One region of the Comamonas terrigena NBRC 13299 genome, then DNA from elsewhere that is predicted to be linked to it. Evidence: riboswitches for the same ligand, from Rfam matches in the RefSeq annotation. Region 1 holds a riboswitch; the other holds the start of a gene.
The links. Region 1 has a riboswitch for manganese ahead of mntP (manganese efflux pump MntP). Riboswitches for the same ligand answer to the same signal wherever they lie in the genome.
Positions count from the first base shown of each region.

Region 2: it holds a riboswitch for manganese, as region 1 does, so the genes downstream of both, CT3_RS21005 (TMEM165/GDT1 family protein) here and mntP (manganese efflux pump MntP) in region 1, are expected to answer to the same signal.

Region 1 covers NZ_AP019749.1:3,030,323-3,042,471, reverse strand. Annotated here, with positions in the region: gene CT3_RS13790 (GAF domain-containing protein) at 1-895, opposite strand, end outside; gene CT3_RS13785 (response regulator) at 905-5,011, opposite strand; gene CT3_RS13780 (response regulator) at 5,124-6,296, opposite strand; gene CT3_RS13775 (cysteine hydrolase family protein) at 6,895-7,668, shown strand; gene CT3_RS21420 (hypothetical protein) at 7,788-7,946, opposite strand; yybP-ykoY riboswitch at 8,364-8,526, shown strand; gene mntP (manganese efflux pump MntP) at 8,546-9,115, shown strand; partial or broken gene CT3_RS13765 (bifunctional aspartate transaminase/aspartate 4-decarboxylase) at 9,461-10,150, shown strand; gene CT3_RS13760 (M14 family metallopeptidase) at 10,407-12,149, opposite strand.
Region 2 covers NZ_AP019749.1:4,646,803-4,658,951, reverse strand. Annotated here, with positions in the region: gene CT3_RS21035 (EAL domain-containing protein) at 1-178, shown strand, start outside; gene CT3_RS21030 (KpsF/GutQ family sugar-phosphate isomerase) at 238-1,245, shown strand; gene CT3_RS21025 (KdsC family phosphatase) at 1,245-1,793, shown strand; gene lptC (LPS export ABC transporter periplasmic protein LptC) at 1,790-2,386, shown strand; gene CT3_RS21015 (RNA-binding regulator) at 2,501-2,986, opposite strand; gene CT3_RS21010 (RNA-binding regulator) at 3,220-3,555, opposite strand; yybP-ykoY riboswitch at 3,794-3,900, shown strand; gene CT3_RS21005 (TMEM165/GDT1 family protein) at 4,004-4,585, shown strand; gene metX (homoserine O-succinyltransferase MetX) at 4,701-5,831, shown strand; gene metW (methionine biosynthesis protein MetW) at 5,828-6,412, shown strand; gene otnI (2-oxo-tetronate isomerase) at 6,497-7,327, shown strand; gene CT3_RS20985 (glycerophosphodiester phosphodiesterase) at 7,450-8,646, shown strand; gene CT3_RS20980 (Cache 3/Cache 2 fusion domain-containing protein) at 8,871-10,874, shown strand; gene CT3_RS20975 (M20 family metallopeptidase) at 10,998-12,149, shown strand, end outside.

The DNA of each region.
Region 1 (12,149 bases):
CCGCCAGTGCCGAACCTGCAGGAATCCCCCAGGTCACGAGCAGATCGCGCCACTGGTGGTCGGTGTCGAAGGAGGCTGAGTACATCTGGTACTCCATCAGCGACACACCGTACTTGTTGCGCCAGGAGATATCCAGGCCCGACCCGACGCGGCGGCTCTGGCTGAAGAAGGCGCTCAGTGTCTGCTCCAGATCCGGGGTATTCGGGGAAATGCCCCAGCCAACCTGTGTGAGTTCCCCCACCGGAAACAGCAGATCGAGGTTGTCCAGATCGTCACGGACCCATTTGAAGGCCGACTCGGCGGCGATCACGGTGAAGTCGGCACGGCGCTGTGCCACCGCCTGCATGGCCTGTGCGGTCGGTAGGGGGTGGATGGTGATGGGCGTATTTTTGTTGGTGGCGTTGTAGCTGCGCAGCCATCCCTCATACGCCGTGCCGGCCTGCACGGCCGCTGTGCGCCCGGCAAGGTCGTCCGGGCTGCGCAGGATGGTGCGCGCGTCTGGCCGCGCCACCACCACGTTGCGGGTCGAGAAATACGGCACCAGCACCATCTTCTGTTCGCGCCACGGGGTGATGTGCAGATCGTTGGGGTACAGGTCGCAGCGGCCCGAGGCCAGCGGCGCGGCTTCGTAACGCGCATCGCGCTGGACCACGCCTTGGGCGTTGACGAACTGCGCATCCCAGGAGGGCAGGTTTTCCACCCTGGCGGGCACCCCCAGGTAGCGGGCAAATTCCTGGGCGTTGGTGCGGTAGAAGTCCGCGCTGGATCCGGCCACGCACACGCGCAGCTCCCCCGTGTTGCGAATCTCTGCCAGCGTCCGGCCATGGGCGGACCCCGCTCCCGCCAGGGCCGCAGCGGCCATCACGGGCAGAAGAGTGCGTAGGAGCGTGTGCATGGTGTGCGCCTACAAGGTTTGGGCCTGGGCCTGGTCCAGGGCTGCCAGGGCCGCCGTGAAGTCGATCCGGTCGATCGCGCGCGCCACCGGGGTCAGTTGCGCCGCCAGCGGATCGGCTTCCGCGGCCAGGCGCTGCGTCAGCGCCTGCAGCAGGTCGACGGCTTCGGCATCGCTGTCCTGCAGAAGTTGACGCAAGCCCTGCAGCATCGTCGCCGTGGCGGCGGAGCGTGTATGCGGGGGCTGCACGGCGGACACCGTTGCCTGTGCAATACCCTGCGGGCGTGGCAACTGCTCCAGGGCCGCAATCAGGGGCTGCAGCAGCGCCTCCACCTGGCCCAGCAGAGGCAGCACACCGGTCCTGGAAGGAGTGGTCTGGCATGCCGCTTCTAGCCCCGCAGCCGCAGTGGCCAGGGCCTGGGCGCCAATGGTTCCAGACGCCCCTTTGAGCGTATGGGCCAGGCGCGTCGCCAGCGGGGCATCGCCTGCCTGCACGGCTGCCGTGAAGGCGGCCGCAAAACCTGCCTGCTCATGGGCGTAGAGGCCCAGCAGGCGGCGGTAGAGGCGGGCGTCCTGCTGCACGATGTGCAGACCTGCTGCCAGATCCACCCCGGGAAGTTTGGGCAGCTCCGACAGTTCCGAGCGTTTCGGCACAGCCGGCAATGACGGCGCTCCAGCCAGGGGCGGAGGGGGCGCCCCGCCTGGGGTCCCCGGTGGCGGGCCTGCACCAGCCTCCGGGCCGGTAAGCGGGCGGCCGATCCAGCGGGCCAGGCAGGCAAACATCTCGCCCACCCGCAGGGGCTTGGGGATGTGGTCCACCATGCCGGCCTCGATCACCTTTTCCCGGTCCCCCGCCATGGCGTTGGCCGTCATGGCAATGATGGGCAGGGCATCCAACCGTGGCTGGGCGCGGATCTTCTGTGTGGCGACAAAGCCGTCCATCACGGGCATCTGGCAGTCCATCAGCACCGCATCGAAGCGTGGATCCTGTGCCAGGCAGTCCAAGGCCTCCTGGCCATTGCAGGCCACCACCACGTCGATGCCTGCATTGCGCAGCAGCTCCTGCGCTAGTTCCTGGTTCAGCTCGTTGTCCTCCACCAGCAGCACCCGTGTCCCTTGCAACTGCTGCAAATGCTCTTTCTGCCCCTGTTCCCTGGTTGCGGCACGGGACTGCACCAGCTGGCCCTTGCCCAGCGCCTCTCCCACGGCTTCCAGCAGGGTGGATGGTGTGACGGGCTTGGTGAGCACAGCATTGACATGTGCTCCCCGGGTCTGCAGGGCCGTCATGGCCTCTTCACGCCCGAAGGCCGTGACCATGATGACGGCCGGTGCGTCCCCTCCGTGGGAGGACTGCATCCGCGCCACGGCTTCGGCGCCGTCCATCCGGGGCATGCGCCAATCCATCAGCACCAGGTCGTAGGCAAGCTGCCGCTCGTTGGCCTGCCGGACCAGGGACAGGCATTCATCGCCGTCCCGGGCCACATCCACCTCCAGGCCGAAGTTCCGAGCCATGGTCGAGAGGATCTCGCGCGCGGCAGCGTTGTCGTCCACCACGAGGATGCGCAGTCCCAGCAGCTCCTGCGAGTCGAACATTCGCTGGGGTGTGGGGTCGGGCTGCAGGCCGAAACGGGCGTGGAAGTGGAAGGTGGAGCCATGCCCCAGCGCACTCTCCACCCAGATGCGGCCCTGCATGAGCTCCACCAGGGTGCGCGAGATCGCCAGCCCCAGACCGGTCCCGCCATAGCGGCGGGTGGTGGAGCTGTCGGCCTGGCTGAAGGACTGGAACAGCCGTGTGCACTGCTCTTGCGTCATGCCGATGCCCGAGTCCTGCACCCAGAAGTGCAGCTCCACTTCGTCGGGCGTCTGGGCCACCATTTCCGTTCCCAGGATGACTTCGCCGCGCTCAGAAAATTTGACCGCATTGCTGCACAGATTGACCAGCACCTGCCCCAGCCGCAGCGGGTCGCCCACCAGGGTGGCGGGCAAGCCGGACGCCGTATTGAACAGCAGCTCCAGACCCTGATCCTCGGCCTTGATGCCGATGAGGTCGGCCACATGGTCCAGCACGTCCGCCAGCTTGAAGTCGACCTTCTCCATGGACAGCTTGCCGGCCTCGATCTTGGAGAAATCCAGGATGTCGTTGATGATGCCCAGCAGGTTTTCCGCCGAGTGGTTGACCTTCTCGATGTAATTGCGCTGCTTGGCGTTCAGCGTGGTCTGCAAGGTCAGGTGCGACATGCCGATGATGGCATTCATGGGCGTGCGGATCTCATGGCTCATATTGGCCAGGAACTCGCTTTTGGCGCGGGTGGCTTCCTCGGCCAGTTCGCGGGCGCGGCGCACCTCGTCCTCGGCGCGGTGGCGCTGCGTCACATCGCGCACCGAGGCGCACACGCATTCGCCCCGGCCGCCCACATCGGGCAGGCGGGAGATCCCTAGCTCGATGGGGATTTCCGTCCCATCCTTGCGCAGGCCGTACACACGGATACCGTCAGCGCCCATCAGGTGGGAGCCGCCTTCCTGGGCAAAGCTATCCCGCTGTGCGGCATACCCATCCCGCGCATAGAAGGGGATCAGCGTTGCAATGGGCATGCCGATCAGCTCTTCCTCCCCATAACCGAACATCGTTCCCACCAGGGGGTTGGCCAAAGAGATGCAGCCTTCCGGATCCAGGACCAGCATGCCGTCGGGCGAGGATTCGATGATGCTGTGGTACCAGGTCTCGGTGGCCTTGATCGCGTCCTTCTGCCGTGCCAGCTCGTCGGCCTGCCGCTCCAGCGTCCGGGCCTGGGCCTGGGTTTCCTGCAGCAACTGGTGGGTGGCCAGATTGCGCTCCATGATCTCCAGATTGGCCGCAAGCGACGGCATCAGGGCATCCAGCAGCGCCTGGCGGCCGGGGGCGCTGGGCTCCAGGCTGGCGATCTCCAGAACGCCCAGCAGTTCATCCCCCCGCATGACGGGCAGCACGTTGATGGAGCGCGGCGCCGCCTCCCCCAGTGCAGAGCCCACGCGCACATAGTCTGCCGGGGGATTGGTCAGCACAATGGGGCTGCGCTCCACGGCGCATTGCCCCACCAGCCCTTGGCCCAGCGGAATGTACGGCTCCTGGGACTGGCCCGCGCACTGCGCAAAGCCCCCCAGCAGGCGCAACCGGCGCTGCGCCTTTTCGTGCAGATACAGCACCCCATGCCCTACGCCCAGCAAGGGCGCAGTCAAGGTGAAGAAGCGCTGCGCCAGTTCGGCAAAGGTGCGGGTGGCCTGCAGCTCCGCCGAAATCGAGGCGGTGTGCGCCTTCACCCACCGCTGTACTTCCAGCTCGCGCGCAAAACCCTGCAGCACTGTCACGGCGCGCGCCAGGGCGCCCACGTCGTTCTGGTAGGCGGTGTGGGGCACCTGCTGCTCCAGGTCGCCTGCGGCGATACGTTCCACGGCCGTGCGCAGCTCCGCCGCAGAAACGCGGATGGAGCGGACGATGAGCCAGGCCAGAAGCACGCTGGACAAGCCGCCCAGTGCCAGCAGCACCATGCCGCGCAGCCGGGTTTCATCGGCCAGCACCTGCACCGCCTTGAGGGTGGCGCGGGCACTCTGCTCCTTGGAGGTGGCAATGGCCTCCATGGCCTGGCCCACGGTGTCGCCCATCGTCCTGAATTCCCGGCTGGAAATGCGCAGCCGGGCCTCGTTCAGGCGGCCCTGGCGGGCCAGCTCCAGCATGTGCTCCAGGGCCAGGCGGTACGCGGCATAGTTCTGGTCGAATGCCGCCAGCCTGCGCCGGTTGTCCTCCTGGACGATGCGTTTGCGCAGCTCCGCCACTTCACGGCTGATGTCCGCATGCGCCTTGTCCAGCTGCCGCATGGCATTGGCATGGTCCGCTTCATCGTTGGTCAGCAGCGCATCGCGCAGGGAACGCTCCATGTCGGCATAGAAGAACTGCACGGCCCGCGCATCGGAGATGCCTTGCAGCTCGTTCTCGTACATGTCCTCGATCTGGTGGCTCACCTTTCCCACCGTGTACAGCCCGAGCATGCTGATCAGGGACGCCATCAGGAGCACCACCGCAAAAGCGGTGGCCAGCTTGGCCGTCAACGAAGAGCGGTGGTAGTGCTGAACCAGACCAGTCATGGAGTAAGCGCCTCTTCTCAAGAGCAGTGCAGGGGGCCGCTATCGGGGGGGCTGCCCGCAGGGGCCGGGCAAGGGGGCAATGATGGGGCAACGAGGTAAAGGCGCCCGCAGGCTAGGCAATGGAGCCGATGTCGCCTTTGGCAAGCTCCACGCTGCGTTGCTTTTCCAGCATGTCGGCATGGCTGTCGGCATAGGTCCGCGAAATCTCCTGAAACCGGTCCAGCACGCCCAGGAAGGCGTCGAACACATCCGGGTCGAAATGCGTGCCGCGCCCTTCGCGCATGATGTCCACCGCCTTTCCGTGCGGCATGCCTTCCTTGTACACACGGCGGCTGATCAGTGCGTCGTAGACGTCCGCCACCGCCATGATCCGGGCCGAGACGGGAATGGCATCGCCGACGAGGCCTTGCGGGTAGCCGCTGCCGTCCCACTTCTCGTGGTGGCCGTAGGCTATTTCCTTGGCGTATTTCAGGAAGTCCACCGCCATGCCCAGCTGGTCCTCGGCATGCTGTATCGAATCCCGGCCTAAGGTGGTGTGGGTCTTCATGACCTCGAACTCCTGCGGCTCGAAGCGGCCCGGCTTCAGCAGGATCCGGTCGGGAATGCCGATCTTGCCAATGTCATGCAAGGGCGCGGACTTGAACAGCATGTCGATCACATTGCCGTCCAGGTGCAGGCGGAAGCGCGGGTGGTCTTTCAGCGCCGTGGCCAGCACCTTCACATAGTGCTGGGTCCGGCGGATGTGGTTGCCGGTTTCATTGTCACGGGTTTCGGCCAGCGAGGCCATTGCCAGGATGGTGACATCCTGGATGGCTGCCAGCTCACGGGTGCGCCTGTGCACCTCGAAGTCGAGAAACTCGTTCTGGTTTCGCAGGATGTCCGCCCCGATCTTGGCCTGCAGCTGCGATGCCACGCGTGCCAGCAGAATGGGGGGATTGATGGGCTTACTGATGAAGTCGGCCGCGCCCACCTCCAGCCCGGTGGTTTCATCGGCCGTGCCGGTCATGGCCGTCAGAAAGATGATGGGGATGTGCCGGGTTCTGGGCGACTCCTTGAGCCTGCGGCAGACCTCGTAGCCCGACATCCCGGACATCATCACGTCCAGCAGCACCAGGTCGGGAAGTGTGTCCTGGGCAATGATCTCCAGGGCCTTCTCGCCGGAGCTGGCAAGCTTCAACTGGTATTTGGCTTTGAGCAGGCCAGACAGAAGCCACAGGTTGTCCGGTGAATCGTCCACCGCCAGAATCTGCGGACGAAGCGGCTTCTCTGTGGTTCCTGCAAGCATAAGATCTCCCTGGTCACGGGTGTCGAGACTCTCTTTTCAGAATGTCCACCATTGCCTACACCTTGGCAAGACTTTCCCGACAGGCTCCCATTCAGGTTGCGCAGGAACATCGTTGTGCTCGTTCGCCCGCACGGTTCGCAGTGCGCCCGCCTGCCATCAGCCGCCTGCCAGCAGCTGTCAGCCTTGCCGGCACCCGGGAAGGCGCTCATGCCTCCGGCGATCGGCAGCGCCCGGCTTCCGGTGTCCCTGGGGGCTGGCGCCGTGCAGGGCAGGCCCGTGCTCAGGCCAGCCAGCAGGGAAGGCCTGCTGTGGTGGCTGGCGAGTGGACTGCGCTGGGGGCGGCGGGGGGCTTGTGTGAGCTGCCACAACTGCGACAGCGGCCATGGCAGCGTCGCTGTAGATGCTGCAGTGCAAAAACTTGCTACAGTGGGGCTCCATGGTTCGCTGCACACTCACCACCACTACCTCCACGACCGCTAATTGCGGACCGTGTGAAGTGCCGTGAGCGATCAGTCGATCCACTTCCCAGGCCCGCCAGCAATGGACAGGGCTTTTTTTATGCCCTTGCGCCGCTGGCACCACGCAAGGAAATGCATACATGTTTGCCCTGTTAGTCCTCGATGTCCAAGTCGGGCTGGTCCACGGTCCCGAATCCATGTGGCGCTGCACCGAGATGCTGGAGACCATCAACACGCTGATGGCCCAGGCCCGGCGCGCCGGAGCCCCCATTTTTCTGGCACGCCACATCGGTCCCGTGGGCACGCCCATCGGCCCCGGCAGCCCATTGGCCGAACTGGCGCCGGAGCTGCAGCTGGATGGCAGTGAAGTGGTGTTTGAAAAGCACCGTCCCAGCGCTTTTGCAGGGACCGGGCTGCTGGACAAGTTCCGCGCTGTCGGTGTGAGCGGCGTGGTCATCACCGGTATGAAAACCCAGTACTGCGTGGACACCAGTTGCCGGGCTGCGCGCGATATGGGCCTGGAGGCCGTGCTCATTGCCGATGGCCATACCTGCGCGGACACCCCTCAGCTGCGTGCCGAGCAGATCGTGGCACACCACAACGCGACGTTGGCTGTTCTGCTCGGTCGTGCCTGCAGATGCCTGGAGTTTCCCGGTGCCAGCCCAGGCCGCGCGCACTGCCGTGCCGGCACGCTGAGGCCCGAACCACGCCACCTCCGGCCCTGCGGCTCTGCGCCAGGAGCCGCAGGGCCGGTATCCGAATGCCGGTGCGGTGTGTGGCGTGCGTTTAGCTCAACAGGGTATCTGTTCTCATGCGATGGCGCAGGTGCATCGCTTCCATGCGCGCGGCGACCGTCGGGTGCGATCGCGTGTCGTGCTCCCTGTGGTTGGTGGCTGCCCCCATCTGGCAGCTGATGCCGAAGAAAAAAGCCGGTGCCTTGCGGCGTGCGTGGGAACTGAAGAGAGGGAGGGAGGAGACGCTCCCAGGCCCGGCAAAAAGGTAAAGCCTGTGAACGGTAGGTCCTGGACTGGAATCAGTGCACCGCCATGCAGCGGTACAGGCGCTGCACGGTCCGCACGCTGATGGCAGATGCCCTGGGAAAGCGCCGCATGGCATCTTCAAGGGCCGCGCAGGTGCTGGGGAACAGGGCGGTGTAGTACGCCCCTTCGACTTTGATAATGCACCGCCTCATTGATGACTCCTTGAACGTGATCTGCTGTCTACCGTTTATCGGCTAGTTTGTATCAAACTGAAACAGAATTGTGTAAAGACAGCGTCGGTCAGCGGTTGCTCACGCAGCAGCGCCCACCTACAGGGTGGCTGCGGAATGCAAAGCCGGTGTCTGGTGGCATGCCTGGCAGGGCTGGGGCAATGCGCCGGGGCAATGCGCCGGGGCCCGGTGGGAGGCTGGTCTGTATCCATGCAGCGCTTCTGCCATGGCGGGCAGCAGCTTTCGCAGCGCTGGGGTCGCAAAGGTGCTGCAGAGTTGCACGTGCCATTCACCGTTCGCACCGGCTTTCGCAGGTGCAATGCGATCCATTTCGAACGTGAAATAGGGCCTTTGGCGCTACCTCCCAAAGATGGGCGCAGCGCGCTTAAACTTTCGGTTCCCTTGGGGAGTAGCCTGCTTCCGCCCTGGAAGCGTCTGCGTCAACACACTCGGCATCTTCATGCTGTGGCGCAGGCATCCGTTCTTCGGTTGGCGAGACCATCGGCATGTCACTGCGACGCAGGTCGGGCAGTGGTGGCATGCCGTTGTGCTCAGGCCCGACCGTATTCCCAGAACCCCAGATGAACGCTGCTTCCATCACCCTGTTGGCGCTCGCCATGTCCACCGACGCCTTTGCTGCTGCCATTGGCAAAGGATCCGCCCTTATGAAACCCCGTTGGTCAGAGGCGGTGCGCACCGGTCTGATCTTTGGCGTCATCGAGGCCATCACCCCCCTGGTCGGCTGGGCGCTGGGCTATGCCGCCGCCGACTATGTCGAATCCTGGGACCACTGGATTGCCTTTGTCCTGCTGCTGGTGCTGGGCCTGCGCATGGTGCGGGGCGCGTTCCAGCATACGGATGCGCCGGAGATCAGCAAGCCGGCACGGCACGGGTTCTGGCTGCTGGTGGCCACCGGTTTTGCCACCAGCATCGATGCCATGGCGGTGGGGGTGGGTCTGGCGTTCCTGGATGTGAACATCACGGTGGTGGCGCTGAGCATCGGCTTTGCCACCTTCGCCATGGTGACGCTGGGCGTCATGGTGGGGCGCCTGCTGGGCCATGTCACGGGCCGGTGGGCAGAAGCGGTGGGCGGCCTGGTGCTGATCGCCATTGGTTCGCTGATTCTGTACGAGCACCTGTCCGCCGTCTGAGAGCGAAGCCATATCCACGGCAAGCGCTGCACAGCCATCCACTGCGGCGCTGATTCCGTGGAGGTGTGAATGTGTCCCATTTTTTGACTGTGCCCGGCCGCCATCCAGCTTTTGATGGGCATGTGCAGGATGGGCCGCAAATGGGCTGAAGAGATATTGGTATGCGCCTACAAAAAATCCCGCTGTCGGCGGGTTTTTCTATGGAGGAAATGCTTTCAGTGCCAACGCTGCGTGGTTTGCTTTCTCGCATAGAGGTTTGTTTTTTTATAGCAGACCCATATTGCAGGTGGTCGGTTCGCGTGATTTTGGTGGCGTGGCAGAACGCGCATGCACCGCACTGTGGAGGTGTGCCCGATGAACACCATCCTGGTGTATTCCTTCTCCAGGTACTTCGGCGCCACGGGCTGGCGGCTGGGCACCATTGCCCTGCACCAGAACAATGTGATCGACCAGAAGCTGGCGGCCCTGTCTGCGGCAGACAAGACCTCGCTGGAGCACCGGTATGCGTCCATCACCACCGATGTCCCCGGCTTGAAGTTCATCGACCGTCTGGTGGCCGACAGCCGCACCGTGGCACTCAACCACACGGCCGGGCTGTCCACGCCCCAGCAGGTGCAGATGGTGCTGTTCTCGCTGTTCGCGCTGATGGACGAGAGCAACCATTACAAGGCGGCGCTCAAAGGCGTCATCCGCCGGCGCCAGGGCGCGATGTACGCCGAGCTGGGCATCGAGGTGCCCGACGATGAGAACTCGGTGGACTACTACACCCTGCTGGATCTGGAGAAAATCTCCGAGCAGCTCTATGGCACCGAGTTTGCGGCCTGGGTGAAGGGCAGCTTTGCGGCCAACGAGCTGCTGTTCCGCATCGCCGATGAAACCGGCATCGTGCTGCTGCCGGGCCGGGGCTTTGGCACCCCGCACCCCTCGGGCCGCGCCTCGCTGGCCAACCTCAACGAGTTCGAATATGCGCGCATCGGCCGGGCCCTGCGCAGCATGGCCGACGAGTACTACGCGGCCTGGAAGAAGAAGAAATGATGCCAGCCCGGGCCGCGGCGCACCACCATGCGCGGCTGCTCGGAAGGTCGGCTGTCAGGCTGAATGGGGTGGTATAGGTCGGAGTAGATCGGTATAGGCCGGTCGCCCCGCAGCCCCACCAGCGATCAAAAAAGCCCCGGAGCCTGAGCGCCGGGGCTTTTTGCTGGGGCGAAATTGCCAGGGGCTGCCGATGCGCCGCGCCGCAGCGCCTGCGCACCGCTGCGCATCATTGCGCCTGGGGTCGCTTCAGTCCTATTCAGTCCTCTTCGAACACCAGGGTGGTGGGCGCCATCACGCGGGCCAGATCGCCCAGTGTGGGGATGATGCCCTGCTTCACATAGCTGTAGGGTGTATCGGGCTCCAGCGCGGCGGCGGCCACATTGGCCAGGGGCTGGTTCATGCTGATGAAGTAGCTGCCGGGCACGGCGTCGATGGCGTTGCGCACCACGCTGATCTTGGCATCGGCGCCGGCGGCGGCATAGCCGTCGCTGAGCACCGGGGCCTGTTCGGCCACGCGCTGCACCTGCACGCCCAGCAGGCGCAGGCGTTCCACCGCGCGGTCGCTTTGCGGCGACAGCCAGTAGCCGCAGGGGCGGGGACGCTGCAAGGTGGGGCGCAGTTCCTGGCTGGAGCGCCAGGCGGCGCGCACCGTCTTGTCGGCGCCGGTCAGCGGGTCCAGCATGACCACATCGCGCTGCGTCTGCTGTGCCTGTGCGGCCACGGTGAGCTGGCCCTTGCAGGCCTGGGAGGCCACATCGCGGGTCACAAAGGACTGCACCTTGCTCAGGTCGTCAGCCCGGGCAATGGTGTCGTTCAGCGCGGCCGTCAGTGCCGTCACCTGGGTGTGGACCCGGCGCTGGATGTGCAGGCGCTGCAGGTCGGCGCCGCGGCTTTGCACCGTCAGGCTGGGCAGGTTCTTCAGCGCCGCCATGTTGAACAGGCTGGTGGGGGCCGGGCTGCCCGTGCTCAGCACCTTGTCGGTGGGGCTGGCCGTATAGGCCCAGTCCACGCGCTGGCCGGCCTGGGTCAGGCTGTCGGTGATGGGGCGGTGCAGCCACTCGCGTTCGGCCTTGGCCACGAACTCGTGCACATTGGGGCTCAGACCGTACTGCAGGCCGGCATCGTCGGCGCGCAGGGCGTCGAACTGTTCCAGCGTGGGGTGGATGGCGGCAAATTCCTCGGCATTCACCACCACGGTGGGGCGGTAGTCCCGCACCAGCTTGGCCAGTGCGCGGGCTTCGGGGGTCTGCAGCAGCAGGTGGTCCTGCGTCAGCAACGTGCCGTCCGCAGTGGCGGCGCTGCCGGCTTCAAAGCCGTCGGGGTTGGCGCGGGGCACCAGCACCACATTGACCTGGCCCAGCAGGGGGTGCAGCCGGCCACCGGCGTCCAGCTCCTGGCTCATGGCAAGCAGCGCCTCGGTGGGGGCAAAGTCCGTGCCTTGCTGGCCGGCCACGATCAGTACCGTGGGGCGGCGGGTCTCGTCCAGGGCTTCGGGGTTGATGGCGCTGGCCTTGGCGGCCACCAGCGCATGGATGGGGCGGCCTTGCTGGCTGGTGCCGATGGTGATCAGGCCCAGGCGCACAGGCTGGCCCAGTGTCTTGGTGGACAGGGTCTGCAGCAGCGTGCTCAGCTCTTCATTGGTGGTGAAGCTGCGGCGGCCGTTTTCCAGACCGGGCGTCTGGTAGCGCACGGCGGGATCGGGAAAGCGCAGCGCCACTTCTCCGGCGTAAGGCAGGGCTTCCAGCGCAGGGGCCGGGGCAATCGGCGTGGTTTGCGCAGTCGACAGAATGGAGGATGGCGAGCCGCCGGCGGCCTCGGGTGCGGGTGTGCGCGCCGGGGCCGGAGCGGGCCGGCTGGGTTGCCAGACGGGCAGCGGGGTACTGGCACAGCCGGCCAGCACCGTGGCGGCGCCCAGGACGCTCAGCCACCGCAAGAGGGCAGAACGGGCTTCCGAACGATCCTGAAAGGAGGAGGGGGCGAAAGTGGAGGGCGTGGTCAT
Region 2 (12,149 bases), 1.6 Mb from region 1:
GATCGCACTGGGCCAGAGCCTGGGGCTGGAGGTGGTGGCCGAAGGGGTGGAGACCCGCGGTCAGCTGGATTTCCTGGTGGCCCATGGCTGCCGGCGGTTCCAGGGCTATCTGTTCGGGCGGCCGGCCGAGGCGCAGATGCTGCTGGCGCATGCCGGGCTGGTGGTGCCGGCGGGATAACCATGGGCGGTGCTCGCTGCTGCCCTGCAGGGGATGGGGCGGGCCGATAGAATTTCGCCATGAATGCTTCGCAAGTTGCTGTGCGCCCTGTTGCGCCAGAAGATCAGCGCGCCCTGGACCTGGCGCGCAGCACATTGGCCATTGAAGTGCAGGCCCTGCAGTCCATGGCGGACCGCCTGAACCAGGTGTTTGCCCAGGTGGTGCAGCAGATCCTGCGCCTGCCCGGCCGCGTGGTGGTGATGGGCATGGGCAAGAGCGGCCATGTGGGCCGCAAGCTGGCCGCCACGCTGGCGTCCACCGGCACCCCGGCGTTCTTTGTGCACCCGGCCGAAGCCAGCCACGGCGACCTGGGCATGGTCACCGACAAGGATCTGGTGCTGGCCCTGTCCAACAGTGGTGAATCTGACGAGATCACCTCGCTGCTGAGCGCCCTCAAGCGTCAGGGCGTGGGCATTGTGGCCATGACCGGCGGGCTGCAGTCCACGCTGGCACGCCATGCCGACTGGGTGCTGGACACCAGTGTCGAGCGCGAAGCCTGTCCGCTGAACCTGGCCCCCACCGCCAGCACCACGGCCCAGCTGGCTCTGGGAGATGCGCTGGCCATGGCGCTGCTGGATGCGCGCGGTTTCCGGGCCGAGGACTTTGCCCGTTCGCACCCCGGCGGATCGCTGGGCCGCAAGCTGCTGACCCATGTGGCGGATGTGATGCGTTCCGGCAGCGATGTGCCTGCGGTGCAGCCGGATGCCGACTTCAGCACGCTGATGCGCGAAATGGGTGCCAAGGGCCTGGGGTGTGCGGTGGTGGTCGATGCACAGCAGCAGGTGCAGGGCATCTTCACCGACGGCGATCTGCGCCGCTGCATCGAAGCGGGCACCGAGCTGCGCACGGCCACGGCCGGCCAGCTGATGCATGCCCGCCCCAAGACCGTCAGCACGGAAGCGCTGGCGGTGGACGCGGCCCAGTTGATGGAGCAGCATGGCATCACCTCGGTGATGGCGGTGGATGCCGCAGGCCGGCTGGCCGGGATCGTGCACATCCGTGATCTGATGCGTGCCAAGGTGATCTGATGGCCCACGCTGCTTTGCAATTTCCCCCCGACCTGCTGCTGAAGGCGCAGAACGTGCGCGTGCTCTTCCTGGATGTGGACGGGGTGCTGACCGACGGCGGCCTGCTGTTTTCGGAGCAGGGTGAAACGCTCAAGCGCTTTAATACCCTGGATGGCCACGGCATCAAGCTGCTGCAAAAGGCCGGCATCACGCCGGCGGTGGTGACCGGGCGGGATTCGGCGCCGCTGCGTCTGCGCCTGCAGCAACTGGGGGTCACCCATGTGCGCTACGGCACGGAAGACAAGCTGCCCGCCGCCCAGGCCATCCTCGATGCGCTGGGGCTGGACTGGCACCAGGCCGCGGCCATGGGCGACGACTGGCCTGATCTGCCCATGCTCAGCCGCAGTGCGCTGGCCTGCGCGCCGGCCAATGCGCATGCCGAATGCCTGGCGCTTGCGGATTTTGTGACGCCTTTGGCCGGTGGACACGGGGCCGTGCGCGCGGTCTGTGACCTGCTGTTGACCGCCACGGGGGCCTACCGCCGGTTGCTGGAAGCCTATCTGCCATGATCCAAGCTGTCCGCCGCTCCTGGGAAAGCCTGTCCCTGTACCTGCCGGTGCTGCTGATGGCCTTGCTGGCGCTGGGTTCGTGGTGGCTGGTGCGCAATGCGCCGTCTGCGCCCAAAGCGGCGCAGGAGCGGTCCGTGGGCCACGACCCGGACTACACCATGGTCCACTTCATGGTGAAGGATTTCGATGTGCAGGGGCGTATGCAAAGCGAAATCCGGGGGGACCAGGCAGACCATTACCCCGATACCGATACCCTGGAAATCCAGAATGTGGATATGCGCGGCTATGCCCCGGACGGTGCCAAGACCACGGCCACGGCCAAGAAAGGCATCAGCAATTCGGATGCCTCGGAAGTCCAGCTGTGGGGCAATGCGGTGGTGGTTCGGCAGCCTCTGCCGCCCAAGTCCGCCATGCAGTTTGAAGGCGAGTTTCTGCATGCCTGGACCCAGGAAGAACGGGTGAAATCGCATTTGCCGGTGGTGCTGACCCAGGGCAAGGACCGGTTTACGGCCGACCAGCTGGATTACGACAATGTGTCGCGGGTGGTGCAAATGCAGGGGCGCGTGCGGGGGGTGCTAGAGCCCGGGCGTTAATACCGCGGACCGAATATGTGGCCGGCATGGCTGCGCAAAGATCCACGGGAAAGTTTCCATAAAAAAGGCCTCTGTCAGAGGCCTTTTTTTTGCAGCAGAGGTAATGCGGCGGGCTTATTCGCCGTTGTAGCCGCCACCACCGCCGCCGCCATAGCCGCCCCGGCCACGTGGGCCCGAGCCATAGGGGCTGCGGAAGCCGCCGTCCTGGCGGCCACCACCGTAGCCACCACCGCCTTCGCGGTCGCGGTTGTAGCCGCCACCACCGCCGCCACCACCGTAGCTGTCGCGGCGGCCACCGCCGTCGCCATAGCCGCCACCCCCCCCACCACCGAAGCTGCGGGGCGGACGGGGTTCCATGGGGCGGGCCTCATTGACCACCAGGCTGCGCCCGCCCAGTGGTTGGCCATTCATGCCCTGGACGGCGGCACTGGCTTCGGCATCGCTGCCCATTTCCACAAATCCAAAACCTTTGGAGCGACCCGTGTCACGCTCCATCATGACCTTGGCGCTTGTCACGGTGCCAAACTGGGAGAAGGCCTGTTCCAGATCATTGTCACGCACGCCGTAGGGCAGGTTTCCTACGTACAACTTATTTCCCATCAATCGCTCCTCAATATCCTTCTTTGTTCGACCTATACAAGCCTGCATCGCACTGTGCGCTGGAAACCGGACCTGCAGATCACCGCGGGAGTATTCCCGTAAAACATTATTAATGGGGGCGCAAAAGAAGCATTACCGTTGGGCGGGCAAATTTGTGACATTTCTAAACAAAAAAGGAACCCGAAGGTTCCTTTTTTTTCGCTTTGACGTTCAAGCGTAAAAGCGCGGGCTATTTAGTAGCTGTTGCGACGGCCACCGCCGAAATCGCCACCACCACCGTAGTTGCCGCCGCCGAAGCCGCCGCTGCGGGGAGGGCGGGGAGCCATCGGACGGGCTTCGTTGACCACCAGGTCACGGCCGCCGTGGTTTTGACCGTGCAGGCCTTGGATGGCGGCTTGGGCTTCAGCATCGCTGCCCATTTCCACAAAGCCGAAGCCCTTGGAACGGCCGGTGTCACGCTCCATCATGACCTTGGCGCTGCTGACATTGCCAAATTCGCTGAAAGCTTGTTGCAGATCGTTGTCGCGGAAAGAGTACGGCAGGTTGCCGACGTAAAGTTTGTTACCCATGGGAGACTCCAGGAAAAAAGTGAAAACGCGATGGAGCCCTAGGTGTCCGCAAACGTGACGACGGTAGAGACGCTAACGCACTGGCCTCTGCGATAAGCACAAAAGCTCAAGGCATTATCAATCATAAGAATGCGAGTTTCACAGGGTATAGACAACTTTGTGCTGCTTACAACATGTCATCCGAGAAAACCCGGAAACCCCATTTAAACGCAGTGCACCACGGCGGGGCGGTAGAATGCCGTTTGTCTTTGGGGAGTAGCCCGTTTGGTACGCAAGGTGCCAAAAGCGTGCGTCAACAGACTTGGGGCTTTGCCCTATGGCGTACGCGGTTCTCTTGTTGGAGCTGGGCGAGACCATTGACTACACACCGATCCACGTGCCGGAGTCGGGGTGTGGTCAATGCGCGCTCGCAATCATCCGGCCGTGATTTACACAAGATAACCCCACCATGGACGCTTTCCTTGTTTCTACCGCCATCGTCGCCCTGGCCGAGATGGGCGACAAAACCCAACTGCTCTCCCTCGTACTGGCGGCGCGCTTTCGCAAGCCCTGGCCCATCGTGCTGGGCATTCTGGTGGCCACGCTGGTCAACCATGCCCTGGCCGGCGCCGTGGGCGCCTGGGTGACCCAGATGGTCGGCCCGGACGCCATGCGCTGGATCCTGGGCCTGTCCTTCATCGCCATGGCGGTGTGGATGCTGATTCCCGACAAGCTGGACGATGACGGCACGTCCCAGCATTCCCGCTGGGGCGTGTTCGGCACCACGCTGATTGCCTTCTTCCTGGCCGAGATGGGCGACAAGACCCAGATCGCCACGGTAATGCTGGCGGCCCAGTACAGCGGAGCCTATGTCTGGGTGGTGGCGGGCACCACTTTCGGCATGATGCTGGCCAATGCCCCGGTGGTGTGGCTGGGCGACAAGCTGGTCAAGAAGGTGCCCATCCGCATGGTGCACCTGGTGTCGGCGGTCATTTTCCTGGTGCTGGGCTTGCTGGCGCTGTTTGCGCCCATGCTCAAGGATTTGGCATAATTGCCGCTCACGCGCCGATTTGCTACAGCTTGCGGGCGCTTTATAAATCCTGCTAAAGACCCGTCCGACGACATCTATCGACCCGGCCTCGTTTTTAGCGATGCCGGGTTTTTTCATGTCCTTCATCGCCACACCGCAATCCATGCATTTTCCGGATGCGCTGCCGCTGCAAAGCGGCCACAGCATCCGCGACTACACCCTTGCGTTCGAAACCTACGGAACGCTGAACGCCGACAAGTCCAACGCCATCCTTGTGTGCCACGCGCTCAACGCCTCGCACCATGTGGCGGGTGTCTACGAAGGCCAGCCCAAGAGCGAAGGCTGGTGGGACAACATGATCGGCCCGGGCAAGTCGGTCGATACCGACAAGTTCTTCGTCATCGGGGTCAACAACCTGGGCTCCTGTTTCGGCTCCACCGGCCCCATGCACACCAACCCGGACACGGGTGCGGTGTACGGCTCCAGCTTTCCGGTGCTGACGGTGGAGGACTGGGTCAATGCCCAGGCGCTGCTGCTGGACCGGCTGGGCATCCGGCAGATGGCGGCCGTGCTGGGTGGCAGCCTGGGCGGCATGCAGGCACTGAGCTGGACGCTGCAGTATCCGGAGCGCATGCGCCACGCCGTGGTGGTGGCCAGTGCGCCCAATCTGAACGCCGAGAACATTGCCTTCAACGAGGTGGCACGCCGTGCCATCGTCACCGATCCGGATTTCCACGGCGGCGACTTCTACGCCCATGGCGTGGTGCCGCAGCGCGGCCTGCGCATCGCCCGCATGATCGGCCACATCACCTACCTGAGCGACGATGTGATGAACCAGAAGTTCGGCCGTGCGCTGCGCAACGGCCCGGACATCCAGTTCACCACCCAGGACATCGAGTTCGAGATCGAGAGCTATCTGCGCTACCAGGGCGACAAGTTCAGCGGCTACTTTGACGCCAACACCTACCTGCTGATCACCCGGGCGCTGGACTACTTCGACCCTGCCAAGAAGCACGGCGGCAATCTGAAGGCCGCGCTGTCCAAGACGCTGGCCAAGTTCTTCCTGGTGAGCTTCACCACCGACTGGCGCTTTGCACCGGGGCGCAGCCGCGAGATCGTGCATGCCCTGCTGCAGAACCAGCGCGATGTGGGCTATGCCGAGATCGACGCTCCGCACGGCCATGACGCCTTTCTGCTGGACGACCCCCGCTACCTGGCCGCGATGCGCGCCTATTTCGAAGGCATTGCCAAGGAGTTCCGCGCATGACCGCCACCCCCACCATGCAAGCACTGGCCCAGCTGGTGCCCCAGGGCGCCCGCGTGCTCGACCTGGGCTGTGGCGATGGCGCCTTTCTGCAGTATCTGCAGCGTGAACGCGGCTGTACCGGCTACGGCGTGGAGATCAGCGACGACAACGTGCTGGCCTGCCTGCAGCGCGGCGTCAATGTGCTGCAGCTGAACCTGGATGAAGGTCTGGCCATCTTCGATGACAACAGCTTCGACATGGTGCTGCAGATAAACACTTTGCAACACTTGCGCAATACCGAAACGATGTTGCGCGAAACCGCGCGCGTGGGCCGGATGAGCGTGGTCACCTTCCCCAATTTCGCCCACTGGCCCAACCGCTTTTCGGTGCTGCGCGGGCGCATGCCGGTCACGCGCCACCTGCCGTACCAGTGGTATGACACGCCCAATATCCGCGTGGGCACGTACAAGGACTTCGAGGTGCTGGCGCACAAGAACCGCTTGAACGTGGTCGACTCCTTCGGCCTGCGGGAGGGCCAGGTGATTCGCACCCTGCCCAATCTGCGCGCCAGCACGGCGGTGTTCTGCCTCGAAAGAGGTTGATCTGGCGCACAGGCGGGCGCAATGTCGTCGCCTGCGACAGACCGGTGACAGACAGCAGGGCAGGGCGCTTCCGATAATGGGCCCATGCCCCAGTTCGCTGCCAACCTGTCGTTGATGTACACCGAGCTGCCGTTTCTGGAACGCTTTGCCGCTGCGGCGCGCGATGGTTTCCGGGCGGTGGAATACCTGTTTCCCTATGCCCATGCGCCGGCACAGCTGGCGCAGCAGCTGCGTGCCCATGGCCTGCAGCAGGTGCTGTTCAACGCGCCGCCGGGCGGCACGACGCGGGACGCCATGGCCACCGCCTGGGACGCCGGTGCCCGCGGCACGCTGTGCCTGGCCGGGCAGGACGCGGCCTTCCGTGCGGGCCTGCAGCAGGCGCTGGAGTACGCCAGCGTCCTGCAATGCCCGCGCGTGCATGTGATGGGCGGCCTGCTGCCTGCGGGTCAAAGCCATGCCGGCGTGCAGGCCCTGGTGACGGAGCGCCTGCACTGGGCCGCCCAGCAGGCGCAGGATGCGGGGGTGGCGCTGCTGATCGAGCCCATCAACGGCCGCGACATGCCCGGCTACTACCTGCAGCGCCAGGACCAGGCGCATGCGCTGGTGCAGGCCGTGGATTCACCCCGGCTGCAGGTGCAGATGGACCTGTACCACTGCCAGATCGTCGAAGGCGATGTGGCCATGAAGCTGCGCCACTACCTGCCCACCGGGCGCGTGGGCCATATCCAGATTGCGGGCGTGCCCGACCGGCATGAGCCGGACAGCGGCGAGCTGCACTACCCCTATCTGTTCGATGTGCTGGACCAGCTGGGCTACACCGGGTGGGTCGGCTGCGAATACCGCCCGCGTGCCGGTACCTCGCAGGGACTGGGCTGGCTGCAGGCCTATGCCCGCATGGACGCGGCAGAAATCTGAAAAACCCTTTGCAAGCGGTGCGCGGCGCCGCAAGGACCACTGCCTGTTTGGTGGTGAAATCAGGGGCAGAAAGCGCCGCGCCGCTGCGCGGATGGAAAAAACCTTTGCAACCGGAGACTGCCATGCCCGCCATCACCCGCCGCCACTGCCTGACCGCCACCGCTGCTGCACTGGTGGGCCCGTGGGGGCTGACCGGCTGCAGCAGCCCGGCCCCTGCGCCTGCTGCGGCGGCAGCGGCACAGGGGGCCGCCCCCACCGCGCCCCGTGCCGGCGCCTGGCCGCCCAAGCCGGCCTTGATTGCCCACCGGGGGGCCTCGGCCCTGCGTCCCGAGCACACGCTGGAAGCCTACCGGGTGGCCATTGCCGCCGGAGCGGACTTCATCGAGCCCGATCTGGTCATCACCCGGGATGGCGTGCTGGTGGCGCGGCACGAAAACGCCATCGCCATGCTCCACGCCGACGGCAGCCTGAAGGAGGCGTCCACCGATGTGGCCGACCGCCGCGAATTTGCGGCGCGCAAGACCACCAAGACCATCGACGGCGAGCGCATCACCGGCTGGTTTGTGGAGGATTTCACGCTGGCCGAGCTGAAGACGCTGCGCGCGCGCGAACGCATTCCCGCTGTGCGCCCGGCGAATGTGCGCTTTGACGGCCAGTTCGAGGTGCCTACGCTGCAGGAGATCATCGACCTGGCCAAGGCCGAGACCGCGCGCACCGGCCGCACCGTGGGCATCTACCCGGAAACCAAGCACCCCAGCTATTTCCTGTCGATCGGCAAGCCGCTGGAGCCGGTGCTGCTGCAGGTGCTGGCCGCCAACGGCTGGAACGACGCCCAGGCGCCGGTGCTGGTGCAGTCGTTCGAGGTGGAGAACCTGCGCTGGATCCGCGCGCGCAGCACCGTGCGCCTGGTGCAGCTGCTCAGCCCCAAGGGTCAGCCCTACGACAGCGTGGCCCGGGGTAGGGGCCCCAGTTATGCCGACCTGACCACGCCCGAAGGCCTGGCCCAGGTGGCCACCTACGCCAACGGCATTGGTCCGAGCAAATCCATGGTCGTGCCGGTCAAGGAGGGCAAGAACGCTGCGCCCACCGGCCTGGTGGGGGCGGCCCACCGCGCCGGGCTGCTGGTGCATGTGTGGACGCTGCGCCCCGAGAACGCTTTTCTGCCCGCCGCCCTGAAAGCCCACCCGGTGGAGAACGGTGCCACGCGCGGCAATGTGGCGGCGGACTTCGAAGCCTTTTTGCGCACCGGTATCGATGGCATCTTCACCGATGACCCGGCCGAGGGGCGCAAGGCCATTGCCGCCTACCACGCACGCTGAGCGGCGCCGCACGGCAGAGGGTGCCTGCTGTGGACGGCCGGCGGCCGATGGCGGGCCGGAGCCGTCAGCCAGCGGCGATAGAGGCAAAATTCCCTGTATTGGTGCAAAAAGCCCTGCGGTTGCCGTAAAAAGCGGACGAATTGCAGGGCTTTGCCGTTCGTCAGGACTTACTCAGTAACGCAATGTGAGAATCCGCCCGTTTTGTGTCCAGGTGCGGATATTCCATGTTGTCCTCTTCTTCTGCGGCTGCAGGCCGCCGTTCCGTGGCCCGCCGGGTCACCGCCATCGCCATCGCGATGGTGGCGCTGGTGTTGCTGGCGCTGAGCCTGGTGACCGCATCCATCACCAACCAGGCTTCGCGCACGCAGCTGGTAGCCAGCGTGGGCCATGCCACCCAGGCGCTGGTGGCTTCGGTCGACGCGGTGGAGCACGCCAACCGCGACATGGTGGTCAAGGCCTCCGAAGGATTTGCTCGCCACTTTGCGGGCCATGTGGCGCTGGACAGCGCCAGCGGTCAGCTGTCGGTGGACGGCGAGGTGTTGAACGGCAACTTTGCGTTGCCGGACAAGTTCAGCGCCGACACCGGTGGCGTGGCCACGGTGTTTGCCCGCCAGGGCGATGACTTTGTGCGCATCACCACCTCGCTGCGCAACCCGCAGGGCGAGCGCGTGATCGGCACCATGCTGGACCGCCAGCATGCGGCCTATACCCGGGTGCGCGAAGGCCAGAGCTTCATCGGCCGCGCCACGCTGTTCGGCAAGCCGTATATGACGCACTACGCGCCGCTGCGCGATGCGCAGAACCAGGTGGTGGGGATTCTGTTTGTGGGCACCGACCTCAGCGCCTTCCAGGAAGGCCTGCTGCGTCAGGTGTCCGGGTTGCGCCTGTACGAGCATGGCGGTGCCATGGTGATCGACCCGGGTACCAGCCTGGCGCAGGCCCGGTTTGTGGCCCATCCCAGCCATGCCGGCCAGAAGGTGCTGGAGGCCCTTCCCCAGGCCCAGGCCGCATTGCAGGCGCTGGCCGACAGCCCGGACGGCTGGGTGCGCGACGCGGTCGCGCTGCTGCCGGAGCAAGGGGCCGACCCCTGGGCCGTAGTGCGCAAGACCCAGTCCGGCTGGTGGGTGGTGACCGAAGTCTCGGACCGCGAAGCCATGGCCGGCCAGCGCCGTGCGCTGTTTGCCGTATGGGGTGCCATGGCGGTGGCGCTGGCCCTGCTGGCCGCCGGCCTGTTCTGGGTGCTGCGCCGGGGCGTGAGCCAGCCGCTGCGCGGGCTGACGCAGGCGCTGACCCTGGTGGCCCAGGGCGATCTGACCCAGCCCTTCCACAGCCCGCGCCGCGACGAGATTGGCGATCTGGTGCGCGAAGTGGAAGACATGCGCCAGCGCTACGTGGCCATGCTGCAGCAGGTCAGTCTGGCGGCGCACAACATTGCCAGCGCCAGCAGCCAGATTGCCCTGGGCAATGCCGATCTGGCCGAGCGCACCGACAACACCGCAGACCGGCTGGCGCGCACGGCCCAGCGCATGGTGGACACGGCCCAGGGCGTGCACCAGGCCGCTGATGCGGCGCGCCAGGCACACCAGCTGTCGGCCTCGGCCGTGGAAGTGGCTTCGCGCGGCGGTGAGGTGGTGGGCCAGGTGGTGCGCACCATGGGGGCGATCAACGACAGCAGCCGCCAGATTGCCGACATCATCGGTGTGATCGATGGCATCGCGTTCCAGACCAACATCCTGGCCTTGAACGCCGCCGTGGAAGCCGCCCGCGCCGGGGAGCAGGGCCGGGGCTTCGCCGTGGTGGCCAGCGAGGTGCGTTCGCTGGCCGGACGCAGCGCCGAAGCGGCCAAGCAGATCAAGGCGCTGATCGGCAGCTCGGTCCACCAGGTGGAGTCCGGTGCCCAGCTGGTCCAGGCCGCCGGCCAGACCATGGACGAGATCGTCAGCTCCGTGCAGCGCATGGGCGACATCGTGGGCGAGATCTCGGCCAGCGCCTCGGAGCAGGCCGAGCGCATGGCCAAGGTCAACCACGATGTGGCCGAGCTGGACCAGCTGACCCAGCAGAACGCTTCGCTGGTCGAGGAGTCGGCCGCGGCTTCGTCCAGCATGCGCGACCAGGCCAGCGGCCTGGAGGCGGCGGTCAGCGTGTTCAAGCTGCAGCCCGCCGGTGCCCTGACCTTGGATCTGGCGGCGCCGGCAGCGGCCGCAGCACTGCCGGCATTGCCCCGCTGACGCCGGCTGCGGCGGGCCGGCCGGGGCGGGTTGGCACCCCCTGCGCTGTGGGGGCTCCGGCATGGCGCACAATGGTTGCTTCGCGTCCGCCCTGTGCGGGCCGCAGTGACCAGGAGCTTTGCCATGAACGCACGCATTCCGTCCACCGCGCTGGACACCACACAGGCGCTGGAGCATGTCAGCCAGCAATGGGACCGCGACATCGTGGCCCAGCTCAAGGACTACATCGCCATTCCCGCCAAATCGCCCATGTTCGCCCCCGACTGGGCGGCCCAGGGCCTGCTGGACACGGTGCTGCGCAACGCCGCCACCTGGGTGGAAGCGCAGAAAGTGCCCGGCCTGAGGCTGGAAATCGTGCGCCTGGAAGGCCGCACACCGGTGCTGTTCTTCGAGGTGGAAGGCACCCAGCCCGGAGCCAATGCCAGCGGCGCCCCCACGGTGCTGATGTACGGCCACCTGGACAAGCAACCCGAATTCGAAGGCTGGCGCAGCGACCTGGGCCCCTGGACCCCGGTGTACCAGGACGGCAAGCTCTACGGCCGTGGCGGCGCAGACGATGGCTATGCCGTCTACGCCAGCGTGGCGGCGGTGCAGGAACTCAAGCGCCAGAACGTGGCCCACCCGCGCATCGTGGGCATCATCGAGACGGCCGAAGAAAGCGGCTCCCGCGATCTGCTGCCCTATGTGGATGCACTGCGTCCTCGCCTGGGTGCGGTGGAACTGGTGATCTGCCTGGACAGCGGTGCCGGCAATTACGACCAGCTGTGGCTGACCACCAGCCTGCGCGGCATGGCCAGCGGCACGCTGAAGGTGGAAATCCTGACCGAAGGGGTGCACTCAGGCGATGCCTCGGGCGTGGTGCCCTCGTCGTTCCGCATCATGCGCCAGGTGCTGGACCGGCTGGAGGACAGCGCAACCGGTCGCATGCTGCCCGCCAGCTTCCACTGCCAGGTGCCGCCCGAGCGTCTGGCCCAGGCCAAGGCCACGGCGGCCATCCTGGGCGAGGAAACCTACAAGCGCTTTCCCTGGGCCCACCATGACTGCGGCGGCAGCACGCTGGTGGCCCTGCCCACCACCACCGACCCGGTGGAAGCCCTGCTCAAGCGCACCTGGGAGCCCACGCTGTCCGTCACCGGCGCCGAAGGCTTTCCCACGTTGCAGAACGCGGGCAATGTGCTGCGGCCTTACACGGCCTTCAAGCTCAGCCTGCGCCTGCCGCCGCTGGTGGACGCCGCCACCTGCGTGCAGGAGATGAAGCGGCTGCTGGAAGACAAT